3 regions of the Clostridium sp. MB05 genome follow, and region 1 is predicted to be linked to each of the others. Evidence: a T-box and tRNA genes for the amino acid it is inferred to sense, from the RefSeq annotation. Region 1 holds a T-box; the other regions hold tRNA genes.
The links. A T-box is a leader RNA that pairs with one kind of tRNA and senses whether it is charged. The one in region 1 lies ahead of argS (arginine--tRNA ligase), so its partner is inferred to be a tRNA-Arg.
Positions count from the first base shown of each region.

Region 1 (5,645 bases):
CTTCATTAATCTTTCATAATATATTTTTATAGTTGCAATTGTTGGTGATGCAAGAAGCATTCCTAAAGCTCCATAGAATCCCCCACCTACTAATACAGCTAAAATTATGAAAAATGGCCTAACACCTACTTTATCACCAATTAATTTAGGATCTAGATACCATCCATCAAATAATTGTAATACTAGTAAAACTAAAAATACAATTAATCCTTTTGTTGGTGATACAAATACATTAAATAAAAATCCTACTATTTCCCCAATAAAAGGTCCAAAATATGGAATCATATTAGTTACTCCGACGATAACAGCTAATAGAAATGCATACTCTGATTTCACTATAGTTAACAGAACCAATGCCATAGCCGCAATAATTGATGAATCTATAGCCTTAATACCTATATAAGTACCTACCATATTATGATATATTCTAGTAGCCTCAATTAATTTTATAGCTTTTTTCTCTTTTAATATTAAAAATAATACTTTTTTAGTTTCTCTTATTAGTCTGTCTTTATCAACTAAAACATAAATTGAAATTAATAATCCTAAAAATATTTTTACTAATTCACTTGAAATTTTAACTATATAATTTAATGAACCTTCTAATAAAGCTACTGCCATTGCTCCAATTTGAGTTATAACTTGATTAATATTATCCATAGTTCCTGTAGCAGATATAATTTCTTTTATTGATTCATTATTTAAAATTTTATTTAGCCATCCTTGAGCTTCTTGGATGTAACTTGGCATATTCTTAGTTATATCTATTGCACTATTTACCATATTAGGAATAAAGTATACAGAAGTTAATGCTACTAAAGCTAATAGTAATAAGTATGCACTAAGTATTGCTAATCCTTCTTTTAAATTAAATTTTCTTATTATTAACTTTACTAAAGGATTTAAAACATATGCAAATATTAATCCGTATATGACTGGTAAAAGTAATGACCATAATTTATTTAATATATTGAAGAAATACGAATAATTTTCTATTATCTTAAATCCTACTAAGCCTATCAGTAATGATAAAACAATAGTTATTAATAAATCTTTATTTTTTATATTTTTAAAAATAGTATCCACTCCTCTCTTCAATTTTCATTGATTATATCATAATAATACTTTAAAGTCTTCAACAATATTATTCTCTTTTATACTTTCCTCGAAAATACATTAAGGGATACGACTTTACGTATCCCCTTGAAATTATCTACATTTTATCTACTACTTCTATTCCTAATAATTCTAAAGAATTTTTTATAACTTGACATGTAGCTTTAACTAAATTTAGTCTAGCTTCTTTTAATTCTTCGTCCTCTAAATTTAATACTGAATGAGCATTATAGAATTTATTAAAGGATTTAGCTACTTCAATTGCATATCTTGTAACGATTGAAGGTTCCAATTTTTCTATAGCTAAATGTATTTGTTTTGAAAATCCTTCTATTACTTTTACTAACTCAAATTCTTCTTTAGAAGTAAGCTTAGAGTAATTAGGATTTCCTTTTAATTCTCCTGCTCTTGTTAAAATACTATTTGCTCTTGCATATGAATATTGTACATAAGGACCTGTTTCTCCTTCAAAAGAAAGCATCTCCTTCCAGTCAAATACTATATCTTTTTCTCTTGAATTTTTTAAGTAAGTAAATACTACTGCTCCAACGCCAATCTTTTTAGCAACTTCCTCTTTATTTTCTAAGTTTGGATTTTTTTCATTTATAGTTTCTATAGTTTTATCTATAGATTCTTTTATTAAATCGTCTAATAAAATTACTTCTCCCTTTCTAGTTGAAAGCTTTCTGTCTGCAAATTTTACAAGACCAAATCCAACATGAATACAGTCTTTTGCCCATTCATGTCCTGCAAGCTCTAAAACCTTAAATACTTGCTTAAAATGTAGAGCTTGAGGAGTTCCTACAACGTATATACACTTATGAAAATCATAGTTTTTCCTTCTATACATTGCTGCTGCTAAATCTCTAGTTGCATATATTGACGCCCCATCACCTTTAAGAACTATACAAGGTGGCATGTTATACTCATCTAGCATTACAACTTGAGCTCCATTACTTTCTACTAGTAATCCCTTTTCTCTTAATTCATTAACTACTACATCCATTTTATCGTTGTAAAAGGCTTCTCCAGCATATGAATCAAACTTGACGTTAAATATCTCATAAATTCTTTCAAATTCTTTTAAACTTAAATCTCTGAATCTCTTCCATAATGCCTCTACTTCTTTATCTCCATCCTCTAATGCTTTAAAATAAGCTCTTCCTTCATCTTCAAGGGAAGGTTCTTTTTCAGCTTCATCATGGAATTTAACATATATTCTTAAAAGCTCATCTATTGCATTTTTCTCTAATGCTTCTTCATTTCCCCATCTTTTATAAGCAGATATAAGCTTTCCAAATTGTGTTCCCCAATCGCCTAAATGGTTTATTCCTTCAACATTATATCCTTCTTTTTTAAATAATTTATATAAAGAATTACCTATTGCAGTTGTAAATAAATGTCCAACGTGGAATGGCTTTGCTATGTTAGGTGATGAGTATTCCACGCAAACAGTTTTTCCATCTCCTACATTAGAAGAACCATAATTTTCACCTTCAGTTAAAACTTTTTCAATTGTATTCTTTGTAAAGACACTTTTATCTGCAAAAAAGTTAACATAAGGTCCCACATTTATTATTTTTTCAAACCCATTTTTATTTATTTTTTCTGCTAATTCTTCTGATATCATATTAGGTGCTTTTCTAAAAGCTTTAGCTAATTGGAAGCATGGAAATGCATAATCTCCCATTTCACTTTTAGGTGGAATTTCTATAAGTTTTTCTATACTCTCAATATCCATATCAATATGATTACTTATCGCTTCTGCAACTTTCTTTTTATAATCCATTTTTATCCTCCTTAATTTATGCTGATTTATAAAAATAAAAAACCGTCTCTTAATAATTAAGAGACGGATTAAATTCCGCGGTACCACTCTGATTGCATAAAATGCCACTCAACGCTTTAACGCAGCTATACGAACTATCCTACTTATAATTTTCAGTAGCTATCTCCAAGGCTCTCTTCCTAATATTTTATCTTATAAGGCTTACACCAATTCCTTACTCGCTTAAAGAATCAAATATAGTACTCTTCTCTTCATAGATAATAAACTTATTACAATTTAATATAAACATTATACATAAATGAAACTTTTATTGTCAACCTAAAAGAGGTTTATATATAAATATATTTAGTTAACATATATATGTTTCAATTAATAATTTACATCATTATGGTTTCATAAGATTAAAAGTTAATAGTCTTATTTAAGTAAAATGGCAAAATTGAAAGCATATATATTTTTAAATTTTTTTATATAAGTTGCTGAAATACTGACTTTACTTAAATACTATCAATTTCAAAGATAATTTAGTTAAATTTAAAATATTTATTGCAACTTATATACTTTATTAATTAAAGTGATATAATATCTATAAATAAAATAATTTTCATAGTATTTATTAAAGGAGTTTATATGGATAGGGTTGGTATTATTGATATAGGTCCGAGTTCTCTTAGACTTATGTTAACTGAAGTTAATGAAAATGGATATTTTAAAATAATAGACGAATTAAAAACTTCTATTAGATTATGTCACGATTTAGTTACTGATTATGGCATTTGTAATGAAAATTTTAAAACTATACTTTCTACATTGCGTGCATATAAATCTCTTTGTACTGTTTCTGGAGCAAATAAAATATTTGCTGTAGCTACAGAATCTCTAAGAGAAGCTAAAAATAAAGATGTACTTCTTCCCCTTATAAAAAAAGAGTTAGATATAGATATAAGAGTTTTAAGTTGTGATGAAGAAATTTCTTATAATTTCCTTGGTATAAAAAGAAGTATTTATATTGAAAATTCTTTAATGGTCGAAGTTGCAGGGACAGATACCCACTTAGCATGGGTTCAAGGTGATAAAGTAATAAAAAAAATTACTTTACCTGTAGGAAGTGTTAATTTAACTTATAAATTTAATTTAAAAGATAGAATATCTACACAAGATTTAAATGATGCATTTAGCTTTATATCATCTCAACTAAATGATATAAGTTGGCTTACAGAAACTAAGTTTGATTCTATAATTGGAATTGCATCAACAGTTCGAAATATAGGTAAAATAGATAGAGTAAGAAAAAGATATCCTTTTGATATACCTCATAACTATGAACTTTCTGACTTAGATGTTCAAGAAATATTCAACTTATTAAAATGTAAGGATTTTAAACAAAGACAAAAATTAGAAGGAATTGAACCTGAGCTTGCTGATATTATAGTTGGTGGTACAGCAATTTTTAAGAAAATTGCAAACCTAGTTCAATGTAGTAAAATAATAATATCTGGTCGTGGACTTAGAGAAGGTTTGATGTATGAATATCTACATAGTAAATACTCTATACCAAATGATATCTTAGATTACAGTATTACTGGTATATTAGACACTCTAAACAGTGATAAAAATCATGCTTCTAATGTATTTAATCTGACTTTCAACTTATTTAATGCATTAAAGCCTTTGCATCATCTAGGAGATGAATTCTCACATATAATAAAAACATCTTCTATGCTTCATGATTGTGGAATAAGTATAAATTATTATGGTCATCATAAGCATTCATTTTATATAATATTAAATTCTTATATAAATGGCCTAACACAAAAAGAAGTACTTATGAGTGCTGCTATTGCTGCCTCTCATAGATTTAATAGTTATCAAACTCCTTTAGCTCCATTTTCTTCAGTAATAAATCAATTAGATTTAAGGTCTGTTAAACTAATCGGAGTTCTTATTAAAATAGCAGAAGGTTTAGATAGAAGCCTTGTTGGTGCAGTTAAAAATCTTAATGTCAATTTTGACGAAGAAACTGTAACACTTAAGGTTTCTTCAGATATAGATGTAGATTTCGAAATTCGCCAAGCTTTAAGAGCTAGTGAGAAATTTAAAGAAATCTATGGCAAGGAACTTATAATAGAGGCAATTTAAATATTTAATAAAAAAATACAAAAGTGGATTCTTATTGAATCCACTTTTTATATTAAAATATTATTCCTACAATTAAAAACGATATAAAGCTAAACAAGTTATATATTAAGCTAGATGGTATTTGCAATATATATTGTCCTGCTAAAACTACTCCTAAAAGTATAAACATTTGATATTGATAAAGCTTATCTGCAACTTTATAGAAATTTTTAGGACTTATTTCTCTAAATAATTCAAAGCCTGCAAGTCCAGGTATTGGAATTAAGTTAAATATAAATAGATTTATATTTATTATAGATATAAATTTTAATGCTATAGCAATAATGCCATATGTTGATGAAGACGTAAACCTATAACCTATATTAGTCCATATAGCAAATATAAATACCCCTAAAAATCCTACTAATAAATTTGCAAGAGGTGCTGCTAAAGTTACCTTTATTGCATCCTTATAACCTCTTCTATATGCACTTGGATTAGTATCTACAGGCTTAGTCCAACCAAATCCAACTAATATTATCATAACAAACCCCATTAAATCTACGTGAGCTGCTGGATTTAAAGTTAGTCTCCCTTGAAATCTAGGTGTTTTATCACCTAA
Region 1 covers NZ_CP174370.1:3,390,152-3,395,796, forward strand. The annotation lists gene ACH36K_RS15890 (AI-2E family transporter) at 1-1,098, opposite strand, end outside; gene argS (arginine--tRNA ligase) at 1,214-2,905, opposite strand; T-box leader at 2,962-3,169, opposite strand; gene ACH36K_RS15900 (Ppx/GppA family phosphatase) at 3,536-5,044, shown strand; gene ACH36K_RS15905 (site-2 protease family protein) at 5,097-5,645, opposite strand, start outside.

Region 2 (5,645 bases), 970 kb from region 1:
AGCAACTAACATTTCATTTAATAATTTTCTTCCTCTTATATCATCTGATATTAATGGATTTGTTACCATTGCTAATAATGCTGTATTATAATCTCCTGTATAAGCTGCTTCAGCTGCTAATCTTTCAAATGACTTTATTTGTGCAACTAAGCCTTGAGCAAATACTGGCAATTCTGTAACTGTTTCAACTGGTACAGGACCATTCTTTCCTACATAACAGCTTACTTCTATAGCTGAATCATCTTCAAATTGCTTTAAAGTTCCATTATTTTTAGTATTTACTGCAATAATTGTATTTTTATCATTGTATATACCATTTATAACATTACATGCTACATCTGAATAGTGAGCTCCACCACGCTTAGCCAACTCTTCTGGCTTTTCTTGTAGATTAACATCTTTATACATCTCAAATAATTTCTTTTCAACTTCCATTACTACTTCTGCTCTAGTTTTTCCTGTTTTGAATTCTTCTAACTCGCTATTAAGCATATCTCTAGTTTTGTAATAATATCTATGATATGGACATAGTATAACTCCTAAAGCTTTTATAGTTGCTACATCCCAATTAAATCCTTTGATATTTGCCATAGTTTGTGACTTAGCATTACCTGATGTTAACTCTTTTATTATATCTGCTGTAACATCTTTTCCTTCTAAATAAACTCTTTCTGCATAAACCATATGGTTTAATCCTGCAAAATCAACAGTCACCTTATCCTTATCTACTCCTAATATATCAGCAAAAGAATATTGTAAACCTACAGGAACATTACAAACACCAATTACCTTTTTATGAACTCCATATCTTAATAATGCTTCAGTAACTATACCTGCTGGATTTGTAAAGTTTATAAGCCATGCATTTGGACATAACTCACTTATATCCTTAGCTATATCTAATATAACTGGAACTGTTCTTAAAGCTTTAAATAATCCACCTGCACCATTAGTTTCTTGTCCTAAAAATCCATGACTTAATGGAATTCTTTCATCTTTTACTCTTGCTGGCAATAATCCTACTCTTAATTGAGTAGTTACAAAATCTGCATCTTTTAATGCTTCTCTTCTATCTAACGTTAAGTGTATATTCATTGGAACGCCAGCTTTTTCAACCATTCTCTTAGCTAGTGCTCCTACTATTTCTAGTTTTTCTTTACCTTCTTCAATATCAACTAACCAGTAATCGCTTACAGGCATCTCATCATATCTTTTAATTAATCCTTCTACTAATTCAGGTGTATAGCTTGATCCTCCACCTATAGTAACTATTTTTATTCCTTTTTTAGCCATATGCCAACCCCCCATAATGTTTAAATTATTTTCTATATCTTAATTATACATATATAAACCTTTAAACAATTTCAAAATTTGAAAATCCTTATTACATTAAATTAATTCCTTCTAATAATTTTCTGTATCTTATCTTTAAACTTTTCTTCATCTCCATCAAATATAACAATATCTATGTCCATTTCCTTTGCTCTTTCAATTACTGCAGATTTTATTGGATTTTTTGTTGCAACTAATATCTTATATGCCTTGTCTCCACCAATTTGTTTACTATATACATCTAATTCATTTAATGCGTCTTCATTGTATTTATCGCTATCTTTACAAGATATACATATGGGAATTGAATCTTTTACTGCAACTACATCGACTTCATTTCTTACTATTTTGCTCTTATCATTCCAGAAGAACATAACTCCACTTTTCACTTCATCCATTTCTTTTATTTCGCGTATTATAATATCTGTTGCTATTTCAAGCCATGTACCACTTTTAAAAATAAAAGACTTTAAATATTCATTTTTAAAATTTACTTCTATTTGGTTTTTATCGATTTCTAAATAGTCTATTCCATTAAGCTTTTTTAACTCACTAAGTATTTTGTTTAATAATTGTATTTCTTCTCTATTTAAATTTTCTTTTTTAATTATAACCTTTTCAGAATCTTGATAATCATGCACAAATATATTCATATCATATAGCTTTTGCTTATATTTATGCCATAGATTTAAGTTCTTATATATTTTCTTTGTTAAATATATAAGCTCCTCTTTATCACAAAGTCTAGTAGAATCAGATATAAGTTTTCCTCCTGCAGACTTTATAAGGCTATCTAAGTTCATATCATCAAACTCTTCTTTTAATAACTCTATTTCATTACCTATCTTATACAAAATCTTTTTTCTTATATCTACATATATTGATTCTAATGAATTTTTATTACATATATCCAAAAGTATTAATGAATTTATTCTACTTCCTCCTGTTAAATTAATTAAGATATCTTTATTTTTATTTATGTTTATAACTTTTTCTAACTCCTCTATATTTCCTTCGCTAATACATCTTCTTTCAAATATTACTAGTGGTTCATACTTTAAATAATAGTCCTGTAATGAATTCATTAAATCTTCATCTTTTTTATCATATATAAATAAAACTTCTTTAGGCTTAAATTTTTTAGCTACTAAAATACTTGATTGATTATGTTCATCTAGTTGATTTACTAATATATCTACACTCATAATTAAATTCCTTCTTTTTTTAATTTATATGATTCTAATTTACCCAAAGGAATCAAATTTTATTTTAAAAATAATTAATAGTACATTATTACTATATAATATTTATCTAAAAGTAAAAAAACCTGCAACTTAAGTTACAGGTTATGGTACGGCGGAGAGGATTCGAACCCCCGACCAACTGGTTCGTAGCCAGCTACTCTATCCAACTGAGCTACCACCGCATATAAAATTTTAACAATAATTATATTATCATAATTACTGAAATAAATCAAGCAACTAATTAGCTTATAGCAAACTAATTATTATATATATCAGAGAATTCTACTTCTAACATTTGAATTTTATTACTATCGCCTCTTATGCAGAAATCTTCACTTTCTTCTACAATAGTTATTGGTAATGTTACTATAAATTCACATCCATTTCCTTCTTCACTATTTAACTCTATATTTCCATCAAGTGACTTTACTAAGTAATTTACTAAATCCAACCCTATGCCACTTCCTGAATTTTCTCTTTCTTTTTTGCTTGATATTTGATAAAATCTATTAAATATTTTTTCTTGATATTCTTTTGATATTCCTGGACCTTCATCCTTTATAGAAATTTTTATAGCTTCTTTTAGTACTAATATATTTATATATATATTAGTACTACTATAAGAAAATTTAATAGAATTAGATAGTAAGTTCATAATAATTCTATCTATAACCTCTGGATCAACTGCCATGATACATTCTTCTTCATTTGTATCAAATATTAATTGAATTTCTTTTTGCTTCGCATATTTATCTATACAACTTATAGTGCTTTCTATCATAGATATTATATCTATGTTTTTCTTATTTAGAACATAGTAATTATTTTCTAGTTTTGTTGTATCTATTAAATTATTTATTAACTTTAACATTTTTAAGCTATTTCTCTTCACAATTTTCATATATTCTAATGCCTTTTTATCTTTTATATTTACGCTACCATAATCAATACATTGCATAATACTTAATATAACATTTAAATGACCTCTTAGGTCATGAGAAATATTAAGCAAAAAATTTTCTTGATTAATCCCCTTTCCTATTAACTCTGTTATGACATTAATTAATTCTTCATTTTTAAAATTAAAATTTTCATTTAATATAATCTCACTTATATCTCTTTTATTATCTAATAATTCTATAACTTCACTAATAATCATGATAATAATTCCTTTCATAACAGATTTAGATTTATTTACATAAATACCATATAAACAGTTTAACATATACACATTTTTCCAACAATGCTTTTTGTTGTTTTTTTCCAATTTCCCTTTTGTTTATTTAATTATTAATTATCTAGTGGTATTTTTAATACATTATTATTACACTTTTTTGTATAATAATTCTTTCTATTATGTTAATTTTCATTTTCATTAGTAAAAAGATACATGAAATCAATCTAATATTATTTTATAGGATTTTAAATTTATAATTAAATATTTGCTTCTAGCTTAATTTTACTTATAGCTATCATTAGATAAAATCCCGATACTAATATGCTAAGTGGTCCTATTGGATAAATTAATTTAATTAATGTAGGTAAAGTCATTGCATATAAAGATAATTTAAATATATCTCCATAATCTAAATTTATACCTTGAGTTTTGTTAATAATTGCTCCTCCTAAGGAAATTATAAATGCATAAAATAAGAGTGTTAAATAAACTAAAAAAATATTCACTATAAATACTATATATTTAAGTGGTTTCATAGCATCTATAGCTTTAATAATTAGTTCATTATCAAAATTTTGTGGTAATGGAAGTTCTTTATACTTATAGGTTACTTTTTGATAATTATTTCTTACAGATATTCCATCTTTAAATATTACTGTGGAAATATCCTTGTGTATTACTATTTTTCTTACACTTTCTTCATCTTCTAAAGACTTATTAGTATCTATAAGTAATATTAACTTTCCTTTTTCCTTTATTATAGGAGACTCATTAAAATTTAGTACACCATCCTTCATTTCAAAACTAAATTTATCATCTGTTAATGCATTTCTACTAGCTTTTTGCACTAAATTTATTGCTGCAAACTGAGCAATTCCAGTTACTACCCCAACTAAAATGCTTAATAAAATAGAATAAATTAAGGCTTTAGAAAAGCTTAATCTTAATAGCTCCTTATATTTTCCTATATTTAATACACTAATTTTAACTTTATTTACAAAACTTATGTTTTCTTCCATAAATACCTCCAAATATCTGGATTAAACGCTTACTAAATATTTTACCATATATATTTAATTTTATAAACAATAGTTGTTTTTTATAGCAATATTCATATATAATAGCTATTTTTATAAAAATATTTTTTTCAGATTAAAATTCCCTCTTTTGGTTAATGATTATAGTATGAATTATAAGGAGGGGTACTAATGTTTAATAATAAGCCCAAACCTAAAAATAAATTTTCTATTTTTAAGCTTCTTTCTATTTTAACTTTATTTATTTTATTATGGTTTGGAGTAAATATTTATTTAAACTATCAATACAAGCAAGTAACTTCTAGTTTCTATAAATCATTTAATAATTGTGAGTTTTCAGAAGCAAAAGATACTTTGAACAAAAAAATTATATCTTTTAAGAAAAATCAAACTAGTTCAGACTTAAAAACATACTTTACAGAAATTGTTAATAAGTTATGTATTTCTTTAAAGAACAATGAAATTAGTAATAAACAAGCACTAGCTGTTTTATCTGAAATTAAAAGCTATAATGTATTAAATTCTTCATTAGATAAATTAATTTTAGCATTAGAAAATTCTCCTATTGAAAACAGTGCTTCAAATAGTATATCTTCAAAATCTAATAATTCAAGCACTAATTCATCAAAAAAAGATAATTATCTAAATTTAGGAATTTCAGCTTTTAATTCAAAAGATTATTCTAAGGCGATAAAATACTTTAATCTAGTTCCAAAATCATTAGCTGAAGATTATTCAATGGCACAAGAATATATAAAGGATTGCACAGTAAATTATAAGGGCTATCTTCTTGAAACTTCTGATAAACTAGTTGCAAATAAATATTATACTAAAGCAATTAATCTTTTGTCTGAG
Region 2 covers NZ_CP174370.1:406,405-412,049, reverse strand. The annotation lists gene ACH36K_RS02030 (6-phospho-beta-glucosidase) at 1-1,293, opposite strand, end outside; gene ACH36K_RS02025 (Card1-like endonuclease domain-containing protein) at 1,395-2,537, opposite strand; tRNA gene ACH36K_RS02020 (tRNA-Arg) at 2,682-2,758, opposite strand; gene ACH36K_RS02015 (sensor histidine kinase) at 2,833-3,753, opposite strand; gene ACH36K_RS02010 (DUF1189 domain-containing protein) at 4,011-4,772, opposite strand; gene ACH36K_RS02005 (L,D-transpeptidase family protein) at 4,962-5,645, shown strand, end outside.
Region 2: it has a tRNA-Arg gene. The T-box ahead of argS (arginine--tRNA ligase) is inferred to sense a tRNA for this amino acid. The anticodon was not compared.

Region 3 (5,645 bases), 820 kb from region 1:
TTGAAATAAAAATGTTTGAAAAATATACAGTACAAATCATTAATAATATGGAGATTACTTCTAACTTTGCTGTTAATCGTATTTTACATTATCTTCATATGCATGTTGAAAATTATTTCTCATTAAATGAAATGGCAGGCGAACTTAATAATTCACCATCTTATCTTAGTTCCTTATTTAGTAAAACTATGGGGATTTCTATTGTTGACTATATTCACGATCTAAAGATTAATAGAGCTAAAATACTACTTAAGACTACTTCTAAAAATATTTTAGAAATATCTCAATTGCTAGGTTATTGTGATTCTAGCCATTTTTCTAAAAAGTTTAAGGAAAAACAAGGTGTTTCTCCTCTTTCTTACAGAAATGATAAGCTTATAAAATAAGAAAGTGGGCATATGTAAGTTTAACAATTTTATTTGTTAAAAATTTTTAAAAGTTATAGTTTTCTGCATATTTAAATATTATATAGATATTTTTTATCTACTGAATTTCTTGATAAACCTAGTAAAATCAAGGGTTTACAAAGGGCTAACGTTTCGTGAGGTCCTTTAAAAACAAAAAAATCAATTATAAAGTGATCTTCATACTATGGAAAAACTAGAAATTTTAAAAAAAGAAGAGATTACCTACTCTGAATTAAGAAAATATTTATGTGTAATTTGGCGTGGCGTTATGCTACGCCAATTTTGTTATTTTTAGCGGTTTCATCCATTATTTGAAAATTAAAAGTTACTCCACTTACCTTAAACATGTGAAATACTACACTTGCTGCCTCTATATCACTTCCTTGTAGTTACTTTAATACATTTCTTAGTACATACTCTATATCTAAGTAAAACCTATAAAACTTACGTGTCTTTAATGGCTTACTTATCTTTTTAATATTAATTCCTTTTAATGCTTTAATTATCTTTAACCCTTCTATTTCATTCTCATATCTAATTTGTATCTTTGCCATATACCCTACTATAATTACATTCATTGTTTCAATTATAACTATACAATATAAAATTAATACTATAGACTTTTCCTTTTAAAATGAGAAAGTCAATTTTACTGATATTTCTGTGTAGTTACTTTATTAATTTATATGATAACTACAAATATAGGTTATCTAATATCATTAGGTTCTCTAATGATTATTACCCATAAGCCTAAAATGCTTCTTGTGCAAATCATTTTTCCTAATACTGATCTTTTAAATGTATCCCCATTTCAAAAGCATTTTTTTGGAGTCATATGGTCTCACACCACAACAATCTACATTCTCATAGGTTTCTATGAAATATATTGGCCAATGCTAAATATTAGCATACTTCTTTATCCATTCACTCCATCCTTAAATATAAAACTCTTTCATATCATCTAATCTTAAACAGGCTAGTTTTCCATTTGCCTCTTCAAATACACACCCACAATCAATATATATTGTTTTATCTACTATTTTGATTTTCACATCATCATCATCATCATTGTTAATTGTTTGTACTGGTGTATGTCCACAGACCACTGTATAATCTCTATATTTCTTCTCATTGCCTATATTACTTCTATCCCATAAACATATATCTTCTTCTTGTTTTAAAAATTCCTCTAACTCTAGATCATCACAGTTTTTATCAAAATGTAATCCAGCATGAACTAATATGAACTTATCAACAACCTTAATTATAGGTAACTCTTTAATATATTTATATAAAGTTTCTTGATATATATAGTCCTTCTCCATTATCTGTATATGAGTTGATTGCCCACCATTGTAAAACCATAATATAGGGTTTCCACTCTCAAAGTACTCTTCAAGCATTTTTTCATGATTGCCTTTTATTAACGTTATATTTTTATGGCCTAATACATAGTCTAATATTCCTAATGGATTAGGTCCTCTATCAAATATATCTCCAAGAATATAAAGTTCATCAGTTTCATTAAAATCTATTAAGTTAATCATATTTATAAACTTATTATAGCAACCATGCAAATCTGACATAGCATAAATACTCATACCTTTTCCCTCCTATAGAGTGGATTACTTATGTAGTCCACTCATTTATTAGAATTGCGAAATAAAAATAAAAAGACCACAGGATATTCCTCAGTCTAAACTGATATAATTCCCATAGTCTATTATATGAAACCTTCCACTAAAATAGTGAGGTGCTAATTCTATTTAATTATTATGCTTATGCTTGTTTTAGCATAAAGCATCTTTAAAAGCTAGTTATATCAACGATTTAAGTGTAGTTACTAAATAAATTTATTAGGTAACTACTATATACCCCAATCCCTGTTTAGCTGATTACCTATTTTCATCATTTCTCCATCATCTTTTACTATATTTGAGTGATATCCCTTTGCTAAAGTTTTATATAGTTTCTTATATTTACTTTTATCTCCCTCATTGTGGTTACTATGTTTATGACTCTGATAACCACCATATAAATTATAATTATTGTAGTTACTTTTAAAGTTTTCATAATAACTACGTTTTCGCTCTTTAGCTACTTCATATTGATTCTTTATATTCTCTAGCATTTTCTCATTTCTAAGCATTCCAAACACATCATAAAATTTATCATAAGAGTTATTACCATATATTCTTTCAAAATTCACTTTATCATCTAAATATATTTAAAAATAATTTGTAATTTGATGACACCACAAGATGAACCAAAATACAAAAGGCACCTTTTAGGCATCACTGGCATAAAATAAAAGCCGTAAACCCTTTATATAACTAGGCTTACGGCTTTTTATGGTATCCCCAACAGGGATCGAACCTGTATCTGTCCCTTAGGAGGGGACTGTTCTATCCATTGAACTATGGAGACACAATTACAAGTAAATTGTATAATAACATTATGCACATGTCAATATTATCCTAACCATATGTTATCTCCATATGTTTAATTTATTCCTTGATACTTTTTATAATTACCCCATTAGATTTTACAATTAAATCTACTTTAAGCTTTTTAACTTTTGAGTTTAATTTTATATTAATAGCTGCAGATACTTCATATATTTTATCACAACCATCTATTGATTTTATTTTATTAATGTTAATAATTTCACTTTTATCTACACAGTAAATTATTCCTGTTCCATATAATACGCATAGTTGTGTTTGTATATATGGATTTAAAAGGTTTAATATAACTTCTTCCTCATTATTGGCTTTATTTTTCTTTTTTCTAGTTTCACCTTCTACTAATTGAAATTTCTCTACTAAGTTATAATGATAGGAATTATCATAAGTTTCTTGAATATATTTATAATCCTTTAATTTTCCCCAATTCTCTACTTTATAGAAGTCTTCATACTTTGAATTAAACTTTATAAATACATCTGAGTTATCTAAATGAGGGTATTTTTCTATTAATTGCCTATCACTCAGTATTATTGAATTAATTATCAACGGAAGTCTTCTTCTATATATTTTATCTTTCTTTTTTATTTTATCTATATCATTCTCTTCTCCATCTACATTTACATAAAGATACAGAATATTTTTTCCGTTCTTTTCATGCCATTCTCCATGCATTTCATCATCATTCACACTCACTTTTATTTGGTCATAACCACCACCTATAGATACCATTATCTCTTCAGTATTATTAGAATAAGTAACTATATAATTTCTCGGAGTTACTGGCCCCAATTGAGACACACCATCTTTAAAGTCTATAATAACTTTCCATGGAACTAACCTTTCCAAAATTTTCACCTCAAAAATACGCTTTATTGTTTACTATATGTGCATATTCTTTATATAGTTACTTGCATATAAGGCTTGTCTGTTTATTAAAGAAATTTATATACTTTTATATAGTCTCACTTTGTTGTATACTTTATTTATGTAATTTTATTAAATTATTGAAAGGATTTGATTTTCATGCTTAGATCTATTGTTTGGTATATATACTTTTTTATTGCTTTATTAATCAGTATGCCTCGTATGATAAAAACAAAAAGTCTTGATAAGAAGGGACTAGAAAAAGAAAAGGAAAGAGTTATTTATAAATCCACTACTTCCTGGGCTAATGGTCTTCTAAAAGTTGCAGGAGTTAAGGTTACAGTTCATGGGTTAGAAAACCTTCCCAAAGATAAAAATGCTTTATTTATAGGAAATCACCAAGGTAATTTTGATATTCCAATATACATTAGTAAAATTCCTGGTCTAAAAGGATTTGTATCAAAAATAGAAGTAAAAAAAATTCCTGGGGTTAGTACATGGATGGAGTATATGCATTGTATTTTTATGGATAGAAGTAATATAAGAAAAGCTGCTGAGGCTATAATACAGGGTGTTAAAGTTCTAAAAGATGGACATTCCTTAGTTATATTCCCAGAAGGTACAAGAAGTAAAGGTGACAAAATGGGAGATTTTAAAGCTGGTAGCTTTAAGTTAGCAACAAAATCTAAGGTACCAATAGTTCCTGTTACAATGAGCGGCTCTTATAAGATAATGGAATCAAATAGCCGTAAGTGGATTATAAAGCCAGCTAATGTTGATTTATATATTCATCCTGCTATAGAAACAGCTAATTTAACTAAAGAAGAACAAGATGCTTTACCTAAAAAAGTTTATGAAATAATCAAAAGTAAGTTACCAAATTAGTCTTTATTAACACTAGAAGTATTTTTAAAATAACTAATAAAAAAGACCTGAAATTTTATATAAGTCTTCAGGTCTTTTTTGTTTATATATAGAGAGAGAAATTTAATATGCATAATTTTAAATTTAAGGTCTAAAAACTTTTAAAATATATTTTATTTAAAATTCTTCTCCTTTTATTATTTATTGCATTATGCTGTTATCTCATATTCTTCTATTACATTTTTGATCCATTTTCCTGATTTTAATCTGCTTCTTTCAAAAAATATTTTAATAAACTCTTCTGTACATATTAATAAATACACAATGGTTATTGGTAAACTAAATATTGTAGCTGATAAAAATGCCATTGGCACTGCATAAAACCAAACTGTTCCTAATTGTACTAATGTTGAATAAAGAGTATCTCCACCACCTCTAAATATACCTACAATCATAACTACATTGTAAGATCTTATAGGGCTTATTAATGCCATTATTCTTAATACTGTTACAGTATTCTTAAAGGTTTCTGCTTCTACGTTAAAAGGCCTAACTATTTGTGGTGCTAAAATCCAAACTAATACTCCTATTACTAATCCAAGTATCGGTGCCACTTTTCCTATTTTATGTGAATAATCAACTGCGACATCTTCTTCATTTGAACCTATTTTATTGCCAACCATAATAGCAGCTGCAGAAGCTAATCCTATACATAATACCATAAACATATTATTTAAAGTTGTTGCAATTTGCATAGTAGCAACAGCACTTGTGCCTATTTGTGCATAAGCAACTGAATATGCAGTCATTCCTAATGACCATAATAATTCATTTGCTATAACAGCTGTAGATGTATTAAAATAGATTTTTATAAAGTTCATATCGAATGATACTAGCTCTTTAACTTTTGAAGCTATAACATTATTTTTGACATATATCATTGTAATTATATAAATCATTTCTATAGTACGTGCTATTGTTGTTGCTAAAGCAGCTCCAGCTACCCCCATTGGCTTTACACCTAAGTTACCAAAAATAAATA
Region 3 covers NZ_CP174370.1:259,335-264,979, forward strand. The annotation lists gene ACH36K_RS01235 (helix-turn-helix transcriptional regulator) at 1-386, shown strand, start outside; gene ACH36K_RS01240 (hypothetical protein) at 797-961, opposite strand; gene ACH36K_RS01245 (metallophosphoesterase family protein) at 1,343-2,008, opposite strand; gene ACH36K_RS01250 (hypothetical protein) at 2,275-2,616, opposite strand; tRNA gene ACH36K_RS01255 (tRNA-Arg) at 2,760-2,834, opposite strand; gene ACH36K_RS01260 (staygreen family protein) at 2,915-3,721, opposite strand; gene ACH36K_RS01265 (lysophospholipid acyltransferase family protein) at 3,899-4,624, shown strand; gene ACH36K_RS01270 (MATE family efflux transporter) at 4,813-5,645, opposite strand, start outside.
Region 3: it has a tRNA-Arg gene. The T-box ahead of argS (arginine--tRNA ligase) is inferred to sense a tRNA for this amino acid. The anticodon was not compared.